DNA from 3 places in the Aliivibrio wodanis genome. Region 2 is predicted to be linked to each of the others. Evidence: predicted binding sites of a transcription regulator. Region 2 holds the regulator's gene; each other region holds the start of a gene.
The links. The regulator MetJ, encoded in region 2, represses methionine synthesis genes. The targets are predictions, from matches to a motif close to TTAGACNTNTANANGTCTAA.

Region 1 (5,972 bases), 400 kb from region 2:
AATATTGGAATACCTCGATTTAAACCGTTAAATCGAGAGGTCAATTTTAGCCTGGACCAATTCTTTAATCAGAATGGATTCAAATCTAAAATTAAGCCCTCTATGATATCAGCCTAAAAGCGATCTCAAAAGCGATCAATTGCAGTTACCGTGATGGAATTGCTATCTACAGTGAATTTTACGTTCAAATCAAACAAATTTACCGCGTATTCCTTAGTATCTGTCTTTCCTTTTTTATAAGCAGGTCGAGGATCTTGCCCAAGGACTTCTTTTATCACCGCTTCAATATGTGTTTTCTGTGAGTGTGAGCTAAGTGATTTTTGTGCCTCTATCGATAAGAACACATCAAGAACATCTGGTTCTTTTTCGGCAAAACCACCTAAAGCATCAGGAATGGAATCGGAATAGGGGATGTAGGGTTTAATGTCTATGATTGGCGTGTTATCCACTAAATCGACACTGCCTAATTCTAAATACGTTTGATTTCCCTCTTGAACTACCGCCTTTTAATTCGACCGCCGACATACCAATACCATTTGGGCGAAAGGTTGCTCGTGAAGCAAAAACACCAATGCGCTCGTTGCCACCTAAACGTGGTGGACGAACTGTCGGTCTCCATCCCGCATCGAGATTTTGGTCAAATAAAAATAATAACCATAAATGAGAAAACTGTTCAATCCCACGAACCGCTTCTGGTGAATTTGCATCTCCCACCAATTTTAGGCGAGATGTCGCGCTAGGGGCTAAGCGAGGTTGACGAGGAACGGCAAATTTTTCTTTATAAGGTGATTGGATAAAACCAACAGGTTCGATGTGATAAGTCATTTATGTAAGCTCAACGGTGAATATGAATGAATTTTATCATAACTAATGAATAGTCACTTTTTTACTTTAGATGATAATAGTTCTCAAATATCAATTGTTATGTTATAACATAACAATTGATGAGTAATTTGATATGGAGAAAAAAGATGAAAGAAGGCATTCACCCAGAATACAGAAAGGTTATTTTCCACGATACGAGTGTGAATAAATATTTTCTTATAGGCTCAACATTGCAGACAGACAGAAAAATGACATGGGAAGATGGTAAGGAATACCCTTATATGACATTGGATATTTCTTCTGAATCGCACCCGTTTTATACGGGAGAGCAGAGAGTTGTGTCTAGCGAAGGCCGAGTGGCAAATTTCAATCGTCGATTTGGTGCATTAAAAGGTAAAGTATAATGAAAGTATTAAGCTCATTGAAAAGTGCTAAATCTAGACATAAAGATTGTCAAATCGTAAAACGAAAGGGGAGAGTTTTTGTTATTTGTAAGACAAATCCTCGATTTAAAGCAGTGCAAGGAAAGAAGAAAAAGTAAGATAGAAAAAAGGTTGGCATTATGCCAACCTTTTAGGTTTGATTAAGTCAAAAGAGGAATTACCAACCTTTAACGATACCGCCATCAAACGTTTTAAATGCGGCTTGGTAAACTTCTTCTGATTGGTAAGCTTTAACAAAAGTCTTCACATTTTCAGAGTTTACATTGTCAGTACGGCCAACAATTAAGTTTACATATGGAGATTTTTTATCTTCTACAAAGATACCATCTTTCTCTGGTGTTAAGTTGATGCTGCTTGCATAAGTCGTGTTGATTACAGACAGTGCAACGTCATCAAGTGAACGAGGCAGTTGTGCTGCATCTAATTCAACAATTGAGATATTTTTAGGGTTAGCTGTAATATCACGAACCGTTGCAGCAAGACCTGAACCATCACGCAGTGTGATTAGGCCTTGTTGTTGAAGAAGAAGAAGAGAACGACCAAGGTTAGTTGGATCATTTGGTACAGCAATACGTGCACCGTCTTCGATTTGCTCAACAGACGTTACTTTCTTAGAGTAGCCAGCAATAGGGTAAACAAACGTATTACCTGCAACTTCAATTTTGTAACCGCGATCAGTTACTTGTTGATCAAGGTATGGCTTGTGTTGGAAAGCATTTAGGTCAATAGACCCATCATCCAACGCTGCGTTTGGTGTAACGTAGTCTGTAAAAGTAACTAGCTCAACATCAAGACCGTATTGCTCTTTTGCAACTTTTGCAGCAACTTCAGCAACCTGTGCTTCAGCACCCGCCATTACACCTACTTTAATTAGATTGGTGTTTGCTTCTTCTTGGCCGCAACCAGTAAGAATAAGTGTTGATGCTAGACCAGCAACTGCTGCCAGTGTTTTTAGATTTAATTTCATTATTTACTCCTTAAAAATGAATTCCATATGAATCAAAAAATTTTAAATTAGATTAACGGTGATCAACTTTCTTAACTAAATTATCACCTACAGATTGAATGATTTGTACTAAAACAATCAGCATAACAACAGTCACAGCCATGATGGTTAAATCATAACGGTGGAAACCATATCGAATAGCGACATCACCTAAGCCGCCACCACCAACTGTACCTGCCATTGCAGAGTAACTAACCAGTGTTACCAGTGTGATGGTTACCGAATTTAAGATTGTTGGTAATGCTTCAGGAAGCAGTACTTTCGTAATAATTTGCAGTGGTGTTGCACCCATAGACTGTGCAGCTTCAACCAAGCCACTTGGTACTTCAATTAATGCGCCTTCAATAAGACGAGCCACAAATGGGATTGCACCAATAGTCAATGGAACGATAGCTGCTGTAGTACCAATAAAGCTACCTACAATCAGTTTTGTTACTGGAATAATCGCAACCATTAGTACCAAGAAAGGCACTGAACGCCCCACGTTTACAATCGCACCTAGTACACTATTGAACGTTGTGTTTTCCATCAAACCACCTTTTTTGGTGATATGAAGAATAACGCCCAATGGAATACCAATAGCAAAGCCAACAATGCCTGCAACTGCAACCATATAAAGGGTTTCGCCAGTCGCGTTTAATAATAGCTTGCTGTTTAGATCAAACCATGCAGAAATTACATCAAATGACATAACCTAATACCTCTACTTTCACGTGATGATTACGTAAGAATGCAATTGCTTGCTCTGTTGATTTTTGATTACCGAAAAACTCGGCTAACATAAGGCCAAATTTAACCCCACCTGCATAATCGATATCCGCATTTAAGATACTAATATCAATATCAAATTCGCGAGATATTTGGCTAATAACAGGAGCATCAACACTCGCGCCAGTAAACTCTAGGCGAATAAGAGGATAGCTACCTTCTACATACGTATCTTGTAGGCGAGCTTTGAAATCATCAGGAATGGATAAATCTAACGTTGCTCGAATAAACTCTTGAGCAAGTTTGGTTTTAGGGTGAGCAAAAATATCACTCACAATGCCTTTCTCAACTAATTCACCATCACCGATAATTGCAACTTGGTGACAGATATTTTTAACCACTTCCATTTCATGAGTAATGATTAAAATCGTGATATTTAATTTACGATTTAGATCTTTAATCAGTTCTAAAATCGATTTTGTTGTTGCAGGATCAAGCGCACTGGTCGCTTCATCACATAACAGCACTTTAGGATCGGTTGATAGTGCACGAGCAATCGCAACACGTTGTTTTTGACCACCACTTAAGTTAGCAGGGTAAGTGTGGTGTTTATCAGTCAATCCGACGAGTTCTAATAACTCAGTGACTTTTTTCTGAATCTCTTGTTTTGATTTGCCCGCCAACTCTAATGGTAGAGCAACGTTATCAAATACAGTTCGTGAAGCGAGAAGATTAAAGTGTTGGAAGATCATCCCAATATTACGACGAGCCTTGCTCAATTCGCTTGAAGACAGTTTGGTTAAATCAACACCATCAACAATCACCTCACCATTTGTAGGCTTCTCTAACATGTTTACACAGCGTATCAGTGTGCTTTTCCCTGCACCTGATGAGCCTATTACACCAAAGATGGTGCCTTGGGCAATGTGAAGGTTAATATCTTTAAGGGCATTAATTTCCTTTGCACCTTGATAAAACACCTTATTAACGCGGTTTATTTCAATCATGATTCGCCTTGAACTGCATTTTTGTATAAATAGGGAACTAATGTAAATAGAAAGATGGAAAAGGTTAAGAAACCTGAGCAACCTCTCATTTTTAATGTATTAGTGATGCTATTGGGTATACGGTGTTAAGTCAATAGATATTTTTACGTCTAGACGGCTAAACGTATAAATAAGATGCTAAGAAATGAAAAGCGTGCGATAATTTTTTATTAACCGATTTGATTATATAGAGGGTTTCACCTTGTCTAAACCAGCAGTATTTCTTGATAGAGACGGCGTGATTAACGTTGATCGTGGCTATGTTCATAAACGTGATGACTTTGAATACATTGATGGTGTATTTAATGCTGTTAAAAAATGCAAAGACATGGGTTACCTACTGGTATTGGTAACAAACCAATCAGGCATTGCTCGTGGCATGTTTACAGAAGAGCAATTTGAAACATTGACAGAGTGGATGGATTGGAATTTTGCTGAAAACGATATCGATTTTGATGGTATCTATTACTGCCCACACCATCCTGAAGCAACGGTAGAGCAATACAAAGAAGCATGTGATTGCCGTAAACCAAATCCAGGTATGTTTATTTCTGCTCAAACTTTCTTAGACATCGACATGGAAAACTCTGTGATGATTGGTGATAAGAAAGAAGACATGATGGCAGCACAAGCGGCGGGGGTTGGCACTCGTATTCTTGTTCGTACTGGTAAGCCAGTAACAGAAGAAGGCGAAGCGTTAGCTACAACTGTTCTTGATAGCATTGCTGATGTGCCAAAGTTTCTGTTTGCTTAATTAAATAAAGCACACGACTGTAATTTTAGAAAGCCCCCAGACTTTTAGTTTGTGGGCTTTTTTATTGGTTATTCTTTTTGATAATTTAAGTACTGAACGCATAATTCATAAAACTGCTGAGCTTGTGGTGAGATGGTTCTTCCTGCTAACTGAAATATTCCAATTTGTCGTTCTAGTGGTGGGTCAATCAAAGGGATCCATACTAAACGGGTTTCATTGGTTGGGAAGGCTAATTTCGGTAAGGTCGTAATTCCAATACCGAGTTCCAATATTGAAAACAATGAAGTGATATTTTCTACAGAGTAGAGGGCTTGTTCACTAAGTACGTGAGCAGGAGTGGAATTAAGTAAAGAACAAGTTCCGTTCTTAATAAAAGGATATGAGAGTAATGCTTGCCATTCAACACCGTCGAGGTTATTGGCAATCGGATGATCTTTTAAGCACACCACCCCAATAGGATCGGCGATAAGAGGAGTAAAGTGAATCGCTTCCTCTTCTAATTGTGAAAAATTCCCCAACGCTAAATCAACTTCTCCAGATAATAACCTAGCTTCAACAGCAGCGGCATTATCATCAATTAAACTGACTTCAACATTTGGATACTTTTCACTAAACGCTCCCAGTACACTCGGGATCAATTTTGCAGCAACAGAGGGAACACTTGCGATACGAACTCGCCCTTGTTGGCCTGCTGCATCGGCACGTAAATCGTTGGTTAGCTGTTCATAAACACCTAAGAACTGTTTTATTTTAGGAAAGCAGATCTCTCCAAAAGGCGTTAATTTCGATTTATTACCGGCTTCAAATAAAGGTTGTTCTAAAATACGTTCAAGTTCTTTAATTGAGGTTGATAATGCCGCTTGAGAACGATTTGCACGATTTGATGCAGCGCGAAAGCCTCCTTCTTCTACGACTAAAGTAAAGTGTTTCAATTGTTGTAGTTTGATACTCATTTATCCTCCCTCCTTGTCAGCCCTTTATTTATCGAACTCTTACTAAAGTGATTAGTTTTTCTTATCGAATGTAAAAAATTTACCGTTAGATTTATCATCTGTCAATGTGCATTATTTAACTATGTTGAAACATTGTTATTACATGACGAATGAGAGAGTGACGACTAAAATGAAAAAGCATGCAGTAAAAACCGAGCTATTTGCGTCAAAAGCACCTCTTGAGTGGGCAATTGTAAA
Region 2 (5,972 bases):
AAACTGTATTCCCTTTTTGATTACGCGCCATAAAGCCAGTAATCACAATACGACCATGAGGGTGTTGGGCAATTTGCTCTTTAAATAACGACCAAGATAATGAACGATCAACTTCAGGTTGAGCTGCACGCTCTGCACGTAAAAAAGTACGAGAGTCTAACGGAGCAGCTTGTAAATCAATTTGGTTTAGATAAGCAGACAATAATCGAGAAGACCATACTTCACCATGACCAAGAATATCTGCCTGTTGAATTTCAGTTAAAGGTGCGTGGCATTGACCAATTGCAACTAATTCAAGATGAAGTAGCTCAAGCAATGGTTCTGCATTTTCAGGAGTTAATAACTCAGAAATTAAGCCTTGTTGATATTGGCGTAATGACTCTAAAGTTTCATGAGCTAAGCGACCATCTTTAGATAATTCTTCAAACCATTCTAAAATTCGATTCGTAGTATTACCTGCAGCAGACACCACGACTAAGTCATTCTCGTTAGAATACTCTTTCAAAATAGTGGCTACACGGCGATAACACTCAGGATTTGCAAGACTGCTGCCACCAAATTTATGCAACTGGCGTTGTACTAAAACTGTCATTACTTCACCTCAGCAGCGATAAGAAAGGCTTGCTTAAGATCTGAAATCAAATCTCTGCTGTCTTCTAAACCTACAGAAATACGTAACAACGTTGGTACTAACCCTGCCTCTGCTTGAGCTTCATCCGACATAGCTCGGTGAGTCATCGTTCCTGGATGAGCTATAAGGCTTTCTACGCCACCTAAAGATTCAGCCAAAGAGAAATATTTAAGCTCTTTTACAAAAACTTTAAGTTGCTCTAATGACCCATTTAATTCAAAACTTAACATTGCCCCAAAACCTGCTTGTTGGCGCTTTGCTATCTCATGACCAGGATGTTCAGGTAAACTTGGGTGATAAATAGTTCCCACAAGCTCTTCCTCTTGAAGACATTTTAACACCTCCATCGCATTCTCTTCATGCACTCGCATACGGGCACCAAGAGTTCGAATACCACGCAATGTTAAATAACTATCAAACGCTGTCCCTGTTGCGCCAATACAATTACCCCACCAAGCAAAATCATCGGCATGCTCTTGTGTTTTTGCAATTAGCACACCGCCAACAACATCTGAATGACCATTAATGTATTTAGTCGTTGAATGCAGGACAAAATCAGCCCCAAGAGTTAGAGGTTGCTGTAAAACAGGCGAAAGGAAGGTGTTATCAACAGCGACTAAAGCACCAACTTTAGCCGCTTTTTTACAAATTTCAGCGATATCAACCACACGAACTAGCGGATTGGATGGTGTCTCTAATAAGATAAGCTTTGGTTTTTTTGCAAGAGCAGCATCTAGTGCTTCAGTGTTTGATTGGTCGACAAATAAGGTTTGGAAGTCACCTTTATTAGCGCGAGTATTAAACAGACGGTAAGTACCACCATAACAATCATGAGGCGCAACAATAAGATCATTAGGACCAAGTAAAGCAGAAACCATTAGGTTTAATGCAGAAGTTCCACAGTTAGTAACCACAGCACCAGAGCCACATTCTAAATCCGATAAGGTCTTTTCCAATTGAGTTCGAGTTGGGTTACCCGAACGAGCATAATCATATTTTGGTACATCACCAAATTCAGGGAAACTATAATTGGTAGATAAGTAGATAGGAGGTACAACAGCATTATGTTGTGAATCAGTCTCAATGCCGGTACGAACAGCAATAGTTGCAGGTTTTCTCTCGCTCATAATTTCCCTTCCAAACTGCTAGGCAGTGGTATAATCTAATCCATAAGTTATATTCTTCTACTTTACCATCACAAAATGAGACGTCAATACTTCTAGACGTCTATATATCTTTGCTTATAGCCGTAAATATCGCTAGAATTAGCCCATCATATTTAAACAACAATAATTCAGAACGAAGGTGAGCAATGGCTGATTGGAATGGTGACTATTTAAGTCCTTATGCCGAACATGGTAAAAAAAGTGAACAGGTAAAAAAAATTACCGTGTCAATTCCAACGAAGGTATTACAAATTCTTACCGATGAGCGAACTCGTCGACAAGTGAGTAACCTACGTCACGCAACAAACAGTGAATTATTGTGTGAAGCTTTTCTTCATGCTTATACAGGCCAACCTTTACCAACAGATGAAGATTTACGTAAAGATCGTCCTGATGATATTCCTGCGGAAGCAAAGGCATTAATGACCGCAATGGGTATTGAATTTGAAGCGTTTGACGACGAATAATTAATTCTTCATCTCCTCCTCCTGTCTCCTCCTTATTTTAAATAAATAAGGAGGATTACATTTCTATTTGCTTAATAAATAATCACAGTGCCCTACTATAAATATAAAGGACTAACTGTGAAAAATAACATGGCAAAAACAGCGATAGCCATCGCGATAACTTCTCTTTTGAGCGCATGTAGCTCAACCTCAGAAACAACATCAACAACTCCTGCTTATCAATGCGACCCTCAAATGATGGAAGAAAGTAACCATTTACGCATCTATCAAATCATGGTGGAAAGTTTTGTTGATGGTGATAACTCCATAGGCCACGGTACAGGTTATGGTACTAGTCACCATAATGGTGATCTACAAGGAATAATTGATTCATTAGATTATATTCAATCACTTGGAATGAATACTATTTGGATGACCCCTATCTTTGAATCGGCCCCAATTGATGGTCAAGATCACTGGGCAGATAAGCTCGATGCTACAGGCTATTTTGCTACTGATTTCTTCAAGATTGATCCTCGTTTTGGCACAATGGATAAAGCCAAAGAATTAGTTAAAGAAGCACATAGCCGCGGGATGTATGTATTATTTGATGGCGTTTTTGGTCATCATAAAAAAGGATTAATTAAACCATCACCGACAGGAAAACTTCCAAGCGGCGAGAATAACCCAGTTGATTATCCTGAAAGTGAAGAATTTTATTCAGAAGTAGCTGCATATTGGATCACTGAATTAAATATTGATGGTTGGCGATTAGACCAAGCGTATCAAGTACCTACAGAGTCTTGGAAAAATATTCGTAAAGCCGTTGATACCGCCTCTCAAAACACCACTTATACCAACAATAAAGGTGAAAAAGTACATCCACTTGGCTATATGGTGGCTGAAATTTGGAACAACGAAAACTACATAACACAAACTGGCTATGGTGCAGATAATAACCCTGCACTATGCTCTGCATTTGATTTCCCTGTTCGCTACAGAGTTGTTGAGACCTTTGCGGCCAATGAAAACAGTGTCAGTAATAAAGGGGGAGATTGGTTGAATGAAGGTATGAGTATGCATAGCCTCTACCCCAAACACGCTAAACCTAACCTCATGCTAGGCAATCATGATCTCGTTCGTTTTGGTGACCTATTACAACGTGGCAATATTGCCGAGCCTACTGACAATGAATATTGGTTAAGGCATAAAGCAGCGTTTTCTTTTCAAGCGGCCTATAGTGGGCCAATTACCCTATATTACGGTGATGAAATTGGTGATCAAGTCGATGGCTTCGCGAGTAAATCAGACAAAAATACATGTGCAGTCAAAGGCTTGTGTGACGATCACGTAGCTCGCTCTTCAGCTAAAATTGAAGGTATAACCACTAAATTAACATCGCAAGAAGCCGATCTAAAAAACTATGTATCTAGATTAATGGCAATGCGAGAGGCTCACCCTGCGCTATATGAGGGAAAACGATCTCACCTTATTTCCAATCAAAAAGTTTATGTTGACCATAAACAATCGAAAGACGATGCCATTATTTATATGGTAAGTACTCAAAAAACAGGACAAACCTTAGAGCTTCAAGCAAATAAAATAGGGTCTAAAGGTAAGCTTATTGACCTTATAACAGGCCAGTCATTCTCTCCAATGGGAGGAACTTATTATCTTCCTTTATCAGGTTTTGAAAGTCGCTTCCTTAAAATAGATGAACAAAATGATATTGGGCCTGTGGTACCAAAAACAGACATTGACCTTTATGGTGATGGCTTCATGGCGCAATGTGATAACCCAGATATTAAAGACGGAAGTGAACCACTTCAAGAGTACCTTATATGTCGTGGGTGACTTTGCCGACTCAGGCTGGGCTCATAAATCACAACGTGCATATCACTACAAAGGTAACAACGTTTATCAAGCTGTCATAAAAGAGAAACGTGGTGCCTATAAAATGCAATATGCCACCAAAGGATGGTCAGCACAGTACACAGCCAAAGGACTAGCGCTAAAAGTAGGTCAAGATGCGCCATTAATTAAAGGCGGATACGGAAAAGATACAGCAGTATCTATACCTGAAAATGGCGAATATGTCTGGAGTTTAGAATTCACTCCACAAGGTGAGCCAAAATCAATTATGGTTTCTAAATGCCAATAAATCTTATGGTTTATATTTTAGAACTACCTCGTAAAACTTAAACAAAATATGAACTATTTCTAGCCAGCAAAGTCTATTGTTGGCTAGATCACAATTTTGTATATTTCATCTTTTTTACCCACCTTATTATTTTCACCTTATTTCACCTTTTAAAAAATGATCTTACGTGATTATTATCTCATTAAATAAATCAAAACTACCTACTAAATGTGATGACTGTCAACAGAAGACCTATCCCTAACTTTTCTCCTCCTCCCATCTAAGCCCTGTACTCCCCAAAAGAAGGAGGAGTTACAAAAACTGATTTATTTTTAATCTATATCCCGTCAATTACTTTTACTGAATTTAATGTTTGCTTGACCTACCTACACTGCCTTGGTCAAGCAAACATTTTTCAAATCAAAATATCCTCTAAAAGGGAAATAGGATTTAAGATGAAAATGAATAAGTACACATTGCTTGCTGCAGCTGTTTCTACAGCCTTATTTTCTGGTGCATCTTTTGCTGAAACAGATGTTGCTTTAGACGCGGTTTCTGGAAGTGAATCGACGCCAAAAGTAGAAAAGGTTAACGGTACAGATGTTATTACTGACGGCTGGGAAATTCACGGCTACGCATCTATGAACTATCGTATGGTTGATGGTGAAACAGTTGATACTGAATTTGGTAAACCAGATTACAAAACAGCAGGTACTCACGGTAAGAGCACAAACCAAGTTGAATTTGTATTGAAAAAACACACAGAGCACGCTAACGGTGTTTGGTCTAACTTCAATGTTCGTTCTGAATACGGTAATGGTAACTCTTACGCTTATTCTTCTCCTGGTAGTCAAAAAGCAAATACAACAGCTCAATTTGAAATCAAAGAAACTTTTGTAGAAATCGGTGGTTTATCTTACCTAGGTGAAGATACTTCGATCTGGGGTGGCCAACGTTATCTAAACCGAGCTGCAGGTTTACTATCGGGAGAGTTCTGGAAGCAATCATCAGGTGTTGGTGCTGGTATCCAATCTAAACTTGCAGGTCACACTGCTGGTTTTGCTATCGTAACAGCAGATACTGACGGTGACATTAATAATGGTCCAGGTGCTGATGGTCGACAAACACTAACTTCATATGATTTATATTACTACGGTGTTGACGCCGGTATTGGTAGTTTAGATTTTGACTTCAAATACATGCAACAAGCAAATGTTGAAGAAGACAATGGTTTTGGTGCAGCTGTAACACTAAACTCTAGCTACTATGGCTTAGATGGTTGGACTCAAACTGCCATCTCTTATGGTAAAGGTACTGCTCAAAACCGCGGTGTTAACTTTGGTAGCTGGGCTGGCGGCGATGATAAAGCAGAATCATTATTCCTAACATCTTACGGTGTACTTAACATATCTGAAAACTGGCAAATGGGTTCTGAAGTCACTTACTTCATGGCATTAGATGAACTATTTACAGCAAAAGATCTTAAGCGTTATATTGTTGCAGCTCGTCCATCATATAAAGTAAATGATAATCTACGCCTTGAAGCAACTGGATCTTATGCTCATGAAGAGGGAGCTGAAGGTTACTGG
Region 3 (5,972 bases), 970 kb from region 2:
AATGAGTTTGTTGCATTTATTGATTTTGTTCAGCATAAAGATCAACTATCTGCGTATACACAAGTAATTATCACATTTGCATTGTGTGGCTTTGCTAATATCGGTTCGATAGCGATTCAATTGGGCTCTATTGGTGTAATGGCTCCAGAGCGTCGTGCAGAAGTTGCTAATATGGGTTTTAAAGCGGTACTGGCTGGTACGTTAGCGAACTTGATGAGTGCATGTTTAGCTGGATTGTTCTTTAGTTTATCAATGTAAAATCTAGCTTGAAGTTAAAAGTTAAAGCCCATGCTGTATGAAAATACGCATGGGCTTTTGTCTATTTAACCAATTACAATTTGACCTAAGACATAGCCAACGACACAGGCTGAAACGACACCAATTAAGCCCACTGACATAAATGAATGGTTAAAATACCATTTACCAATCTTAGTTGTACCTGAGCTATCAAAGTTTACCGTAGCAATATCTGATGGGTAATTTGGAATGAAGAAGTAACCATAAACGGCTGGCATTAAACCAATAACTAAAGCCGGTTCTAAGCCAAGGGCTAGGCCTACTGGTAACATCATACGAGCGGTTGCAGCTTGTGAGTTCACCACAACAGAAACAATAAATAGAGATAAAGCAAACGTCCAAGGGTGAAGCGTTACCATATCAACAATACCAGCTTTGAATTGAGGCATAGCGTATTGGAAATAGGTATCTGACATCCAAGCGATACCAAAGATAGCAATTGCTGCAACCATACCTGATTTAAATACCACACCATTAGGAACATCACGAGGATCAGTTTTGGTCGCTAATAAAATAATACCACCAAACGCTAGCATCATCATTTGGATTACCACCGACATCTTGATTGGCTTGTCACCATCAACAATAGTTCGAATTTCAGGGAACATTGCAATTACAACAATCGAAGCAATTGCAGCTAAAAAGATAAGAACTGCATTACGTGCTTTTGTTGGAAGTTCTTCATCTAAAGAGGTTGAGGTTGTGTTTAAGATTTTTTCACGCCAAATAGGATCTTTTAAACGTGCTTGGTAATCTTCATCATCTTCTAACTCTTTGCCGCGACGTAAGCTGTAAAGTGCCAGCATTAACGTACCAAACAAAGTCGAAGGAACCGTTACCATTAAGATCGACATTAAGGTGATTGATGCGTCAATATCTACTAATTGTGCGAGATAATAAACAACCGCAGCAGAAAGTGGTGAAGCGGTAATAGCAATTTGAGAAGCAACAGATGCAGCAGCCATTGGGCGCTCAGGACGGATACCATTCTTTAATGCTACATCACCGATGATAGGCATAATTGAGTACACAGCATGACCTGTACCTAGTAAAAATGTCATTGCATAAGTGACAAATGGCGCAATGATGGTGACCCGTTTTGGGTTCTTTCTTAAAATGCGTTCAGCCACTTGTAACATGTATTTTAAACCACCAGCGGCTTCTAATATAGAGGCGCAAGTCACAACGGCTAAGATGATCAACATTACAGTGACGGGAGGAGAGGTTGGTGGCATTTTGAAGATAAAGACTTCAATGACCAAACCAATTCCAGAAACAACCCCTAACCCTATACCACCAAATCGGGAACCAGTATAGAGAACGAGTAATAAAAAGAGAAATTCAAAGTACAACATAGAACCACCTGCATTAATGCAATTATAATTAAAATCAACTAAGGGCATTAATACCTTATTTATCATATGGTTTAATTGAGCAAGTTCTCATTTAGACTGTTGTTGGTTTTATAAATAGAAGCTTGGTTGATCTGAATTAAATGAAAGGTCATTTTTTATCAAAAAAAGAAAAAATGGGCGCTATCTATCGGATTGTACTGGTTATTATATGATGGGGTTTGGGTATTAACTCGGTGCTAATACCCAAAGAAGACTAGTCTCGTGTGAAGTTTTGCTCTGAAAAGTGGTCAAGATCGTACGGTGTTTGTTGGTAAACACAATAATTGAGCCAGTTAGAAAACAGTAAATGACCGTGACTGCGCCACGTCGCTTTTGGCGGGATCTCAGGGTTATCGTCTGGATAATAATTCAGAGGAATAACAGGTTCCATTCCCTCGCCGAGGTCACGAACGTACTCATTATGCAGAGTAAATGAATCGTATTCTGGGTGTCCGGTGACAAATACGTTTCGTTTATCTTTGGTTGATGCTAAATACACACCTGCCTGATCAGAAGTGGCAAGAATATCGAGATCTGTGTGCTCATTTAGATAATCAGCTGAAAAGTCAGCGTAACGAGAGTGAGGTGCTAAAAACTGATCATCAAAGCCACGTAAAATAGGGTGGTGTTGGTCAAGGTTATTATGCTGATATACGCCAGATAATTTTTCTTTACGTGTACGTTTAGGTAAATCATACAATAACTTTAAGCCAGCTTGGGCTGCCCAACACACATACAAACTTGAAGTCACATGGTCTTTTGCCCAGGTCATAATTGTTTGTAGGTGATCCCAGTAGATTACATCTTCAAATTGCACTAAACCCAGCGGTGCGCCTGTAATTATCAGCCCATCAAAATTGCGATCTTTGATGCCTTCAAATTGGCGATAAAAGGTATCTAAATGCTCAGTTGGTGTATTTTTACTGGTTCGATTATCAATGCGTAATAGCTCTACATCCACTTGTAATGGACTATTCGAAAGTAAACGTAAAAATTGTGTTTCAGTTTCAATTTTCTTTGGCATCAAGTTTAAAATGATGACTTTTAGAGGACGAATGGCTTGTGTGGTGGCGCGAGACTCTTGCATGATAAAGATATTTTCTTCACGTAATACTTCAGCAGCAGGGAGTTGGTCTGGTATTTTTATCGGCACAACTTATCCTTAAGTTATTTTAATTTGTAGCATTCTATACGTCTATACCCCTAAACTACCTTATTATTTATCGAGTGTCGAGATAGGGTCATGCTCATTTTTTATATTTTTATCATTACAATATTAGTAGTGGCTAATTTGTGTTAAGCTAAATAAGCATTGACTAATTAATGGTTCGTACGTACTCTTATTAATATGTTTAAAAAACAAACTAATGAGTAATGATGATGACAATTCCATGGAGCTCTTTATTTGGCGGAATACTGTTAGGTGTATCAGCGACTTTATTGCTTTTACTTAACGGTAAAATTGCCGGGATCAGTGGAGTACTGACTGGGTTAATGGCACCGAAAAAACGAGACTACGCATGGAGATGGCTGTTCGTGCTTAGTATGATCGCGGGTGGTGCTATTGGTGTGTATTTCTTAGGCGCTGAAGTGCCAAAAGAGTATGAAACTACAACCAGTATGCTTATTGTTGCTGGACTATTGGTTGGTATTGGTACTCGTTTAGGTAATGGCTGTACGAGTGGTCATGGGATTTGTGGTATTGGACGCTTATCGGTTCGCTCAATGGTGGCAACCGCAGTGTTTATGCTTGTTGCTGCAATAACCGTATTTGTTCGATTACATATACTTTAATAAGGGATGGTTATGAATAATGTATTTTTTCGTCTAGTGTCTCTTATCTCTGGTCTTCTATTTGGTCTAGGCATGGCGATATCAGGCATGGCTGATCCTGAAAAAGTTATTGGTTTTTTAGATGTTACTGGTCACTGGGACCCAAGCTTAATGTTTGTAATGGGAGGGGCACTATTAGTCTTTATGCCTGCCTATTTCTTATTAATTAAACCAAAAACAAAACCACTTAACGCTGAACAATTTTGTTTGTCTAGTAACAAACAAATTGATACGAAATTGCTATCAGGAGCAGCTATCTTTGGTTTAGGTTGGGGGATTGCAGGTATTTGCCCTGGACCCGCAGTATCAAGTATCGGGCTTGGTAATAGTGGTTTGGTTTATTTTTTAATTGCCATGATGATAGGGCTAGGAAGTACTCATTTCATTCTTAATAAAAATACGTAATATCAAACTTGCATCAGAGAGGAGCTAATAACATTATTGGCTCCTTTACGTCTATTCTGAGTTCGAGCCGTTATTCTTTATTCATAGCAATAACGCTCTTCTTCTTTTTCACTATTATATTCAACCAATTCCCATTCAAAATGCGCTTTATCATAAAAATAAATGCGTCGACCATACTTCTCTTGTGCGATATCTCCATTTTGTTCGTAACCTAAAGAAAGCAGTTTATTTTGAATGCTATCTAAATTCTCAACGATCATTCCAATATGGTTAATTGCAATATTTTGGTATGGCTTACGATTGTCGATAGAGGTCATTGAATCGTGTGGCTCTTGCAAGGCAAAGTAGCAAGTATCGTTGCCGATATGTACCCAACGTTGTTTTCCTTTAGGGGTTTGATCTGCTTTTATTCGAAAGTCAGGTGCTGCATTTAAAAGAAAAGCGATAGCTGCATCAATGTTTGGTACGGTGAGATTAGCATGTTCAAATTGTGTCATAGTGACTCCTGTCATTGATTAATCTTGCTTAGTTGGATACAGCTTAAAACCTCAACTTAACTTTAGGTCAATAACTAAATTAATTTTCCTTATCATTTATTTTGATTTGTACCAATGTAACTAATTAGATGATCTATTTATTACGCAGGAAAATCACTTAAGAGTAAGGCGAAAATTCTTATAAGTAGTTATTCTACAGCAATAATTTTTAACGCAACTATTGAGATATTTAACCAGTAATAATGACCAGATAATTAATGGAGTTGGTATTAAACATTATGTTTTGTCTGAATTATAGATAAAAAAAAGCCCGTAGTACTTAGGCTACGGGCTTTGCTTATTTATGAGATAAGAGAGTTATTATGCTTTCTTTTTCTTTGGGTGCCATGCACCATCTAGGTTATCTAGCTCAGGGAACTTAGTACGATCAAACTCTGGAGTTTTTCCCGCTTTAAGTTGAGTTTCGTAATCTTTAATGATCTTGATTGCCAGTTTAGAAAGCAATACTAGAGCAACGATGTTGATTAATGCCATCATCCCCATAGATGCATCAGCTAAGTTCCATACCACCGGTAGAGAAGCTACAGAGCCAAACATAACCATTGCTAGTACACATAGACGGAAACCAAATAAACCCTTCTTAGAATTACCATTCAAGAACATTACGTTTGTTTCAGCGTAGCTGTAGTTTGCAATGATAGACGTAAAACAGAACAGAAGAATAGCTAGAGCCATAAAGTAGCTTGTCCAACCGCCTAATTCATTGGTTAGTGCTTGTTGAAGAAGGCCAATGCCTGTTGCTGCATCTGGTTGATCCATTACGCCTGAAAGCATAATCATCGCCGCAGAAGCTGTACAGATAACTAGCGTATCAACAAAAACACCTAGCATTTGCACAAAACCTTGTGATGCAGGGTGGTTAGGGTTTGGTGTAGCACTTGCTGCGATGTTTGCAGCAGAACCCATGCCCGCTTCATTCGAGAATAAACCACGAGCGATACCAGATTGCATTGCTTGAGCGATAGTATAAGCAACACCACCAGCCGCCGCTTCTTGCCAACCGAACGCACTCTTAACGATAAGCGCTAATACTGCAGGAACTTCAGTAATATTCATCAATACAACAATTAGTGCAATCGCAAGGTAACCAATAGCCATAACAGGAACGATTTTTGAAGATGCGCTAGCAACACGACGTAAACCACCCATGATAAAGAAGCCTGAAACAGCAACAATGATGATACCCATGATAGTTTTATCAAAACCAAATGAATGATTAAGTGCATCAGTAATCGTGTTTGCTTGAACGGCGTTGAATACTAGACCAAAAGCGATGATTAGGAAGATAGAGAAAAGAGTCCCCATCCAGCGTTGACCAAGACCTTTCTCCATGTAGTAAGCAGGGCCGCCGCGGTATTGACCGTCAACGTCTTTCACTTTGTATACTTGAGCTAGTGTTGATTCAATAAATGCTGTAGCCATACCAAATAGAGCAATTACCCACATCCAGAAGATAGCACCAGGGCCACCAACAGTTAATGCTACT

Region 1: metN (methionine ABC transporter ATP-binding protein MetN) is a predicted target of MetJ. The motif match lies at 4,131-4,150, and genes of this name have one in related genera.
Region 3: metA (homoserine O-succinyltransferase MetA) is a predicted target of MetJ. The motif match lies at 2,879-2,898, and genes of this name have one in related genera.

The regions. Positions count from the first base shown of each region.
Region 1 is NZ_JBREXA010000002.1:1,576,529-1,582,500, reverse strand. Features, by position in the region: gene ACU5DF_RS15205 (hypothetical protein) at 126-449, opposite strand; gene tsaA (tRNA (N6-threonylcarbamoyladenosine(37)-N6)-methyltransferase TrmO) at 442-825, opposite strand; gene ACU5DF_RS15195 (type B 50S ribosomal protein L31) at 972-1,229, shown strand; gene ykgO (type B 50S ribosomal protein L36) at 1,229-1,366, shown strand; gene ACU5DF_RS15185 (MetQ/NlpA family lipoprotein) at 1,426-2,235, opposite strand; gene ACU5DF_RS15180 (methionine ABC transporter permease) at 2,288-2,965, opposite strand; gene metN (methionine ABC transporter ATP-binding protein MetN) at 2,955-3,989, opposite strand; gene gmhB (D-glycero-beta-D-manno-heptose 1,7-bisphosphate 7-phosphatase) at 4,231-4,782, shown strand; gene ACU5DF_RS15165 (LysR family transcriptional regulator) at 4,851-5,735, opposite strand; gene ACU5DF_RS15160 (RidA family protein) at 5,878-5,972, shown strand, end outside.
Region 2 is NZ_JBREXA010000002.1:1,976,928-1,982,899, forward strand. Features, by position in the region: gene ACU5DF_RS17000 (bifunctional aspartate kinase/homoserine dehydrogenase II) at 1-592, opposite strand, end outside; gene ACU5DF_RS17005 (O-succinylhomoserine (thiol)-lyase) at 592-1,758, opposite strand; gene metJ (met regulon transcriptional regulator MetJ) at 1,944-2,264, shown strand; partial or broken gene ACU5DF_RS17015 (alpha-amylase family glycosyl hydrolase) at 2,394-4,404, shown strand; gene ACU5DF_RS17020 (carbohydrate porin) at 4,839-5,972, shown strand, end outside.
Region 3 is NZ_JBREXA010000002.1:2,947,701-2,953,672, forward strand. Features, by position in the region: gene ACU5DF_RS21720 (NupC/NupG family nucleoside CNT transporter) at 1-258, shown strand, start outside; gene ACU5DF_RS21725 (anaerobic C4-dicarboxylate transporter) at 324-1,652, opposite strand; gene metA (homoserine O-succinyltransferase MetA) at 1,906-2,844, opposite strand; gene ACU5DF_RS21735 (YeeE/YedE family protein) at 3,066-3,485, shown strand; gene ACU5DF_RS21740 (DUF6691 family protein) at 3,498-3,929, shown strand; gene ACU5DF_RS21745 (VOC family protein) at 4,007-4,426, opposite strand; gene ACU5DF_RS21750 (alanine/glycine:cation symporter family protein) at 4,787-5,972, opposite strand, start outside.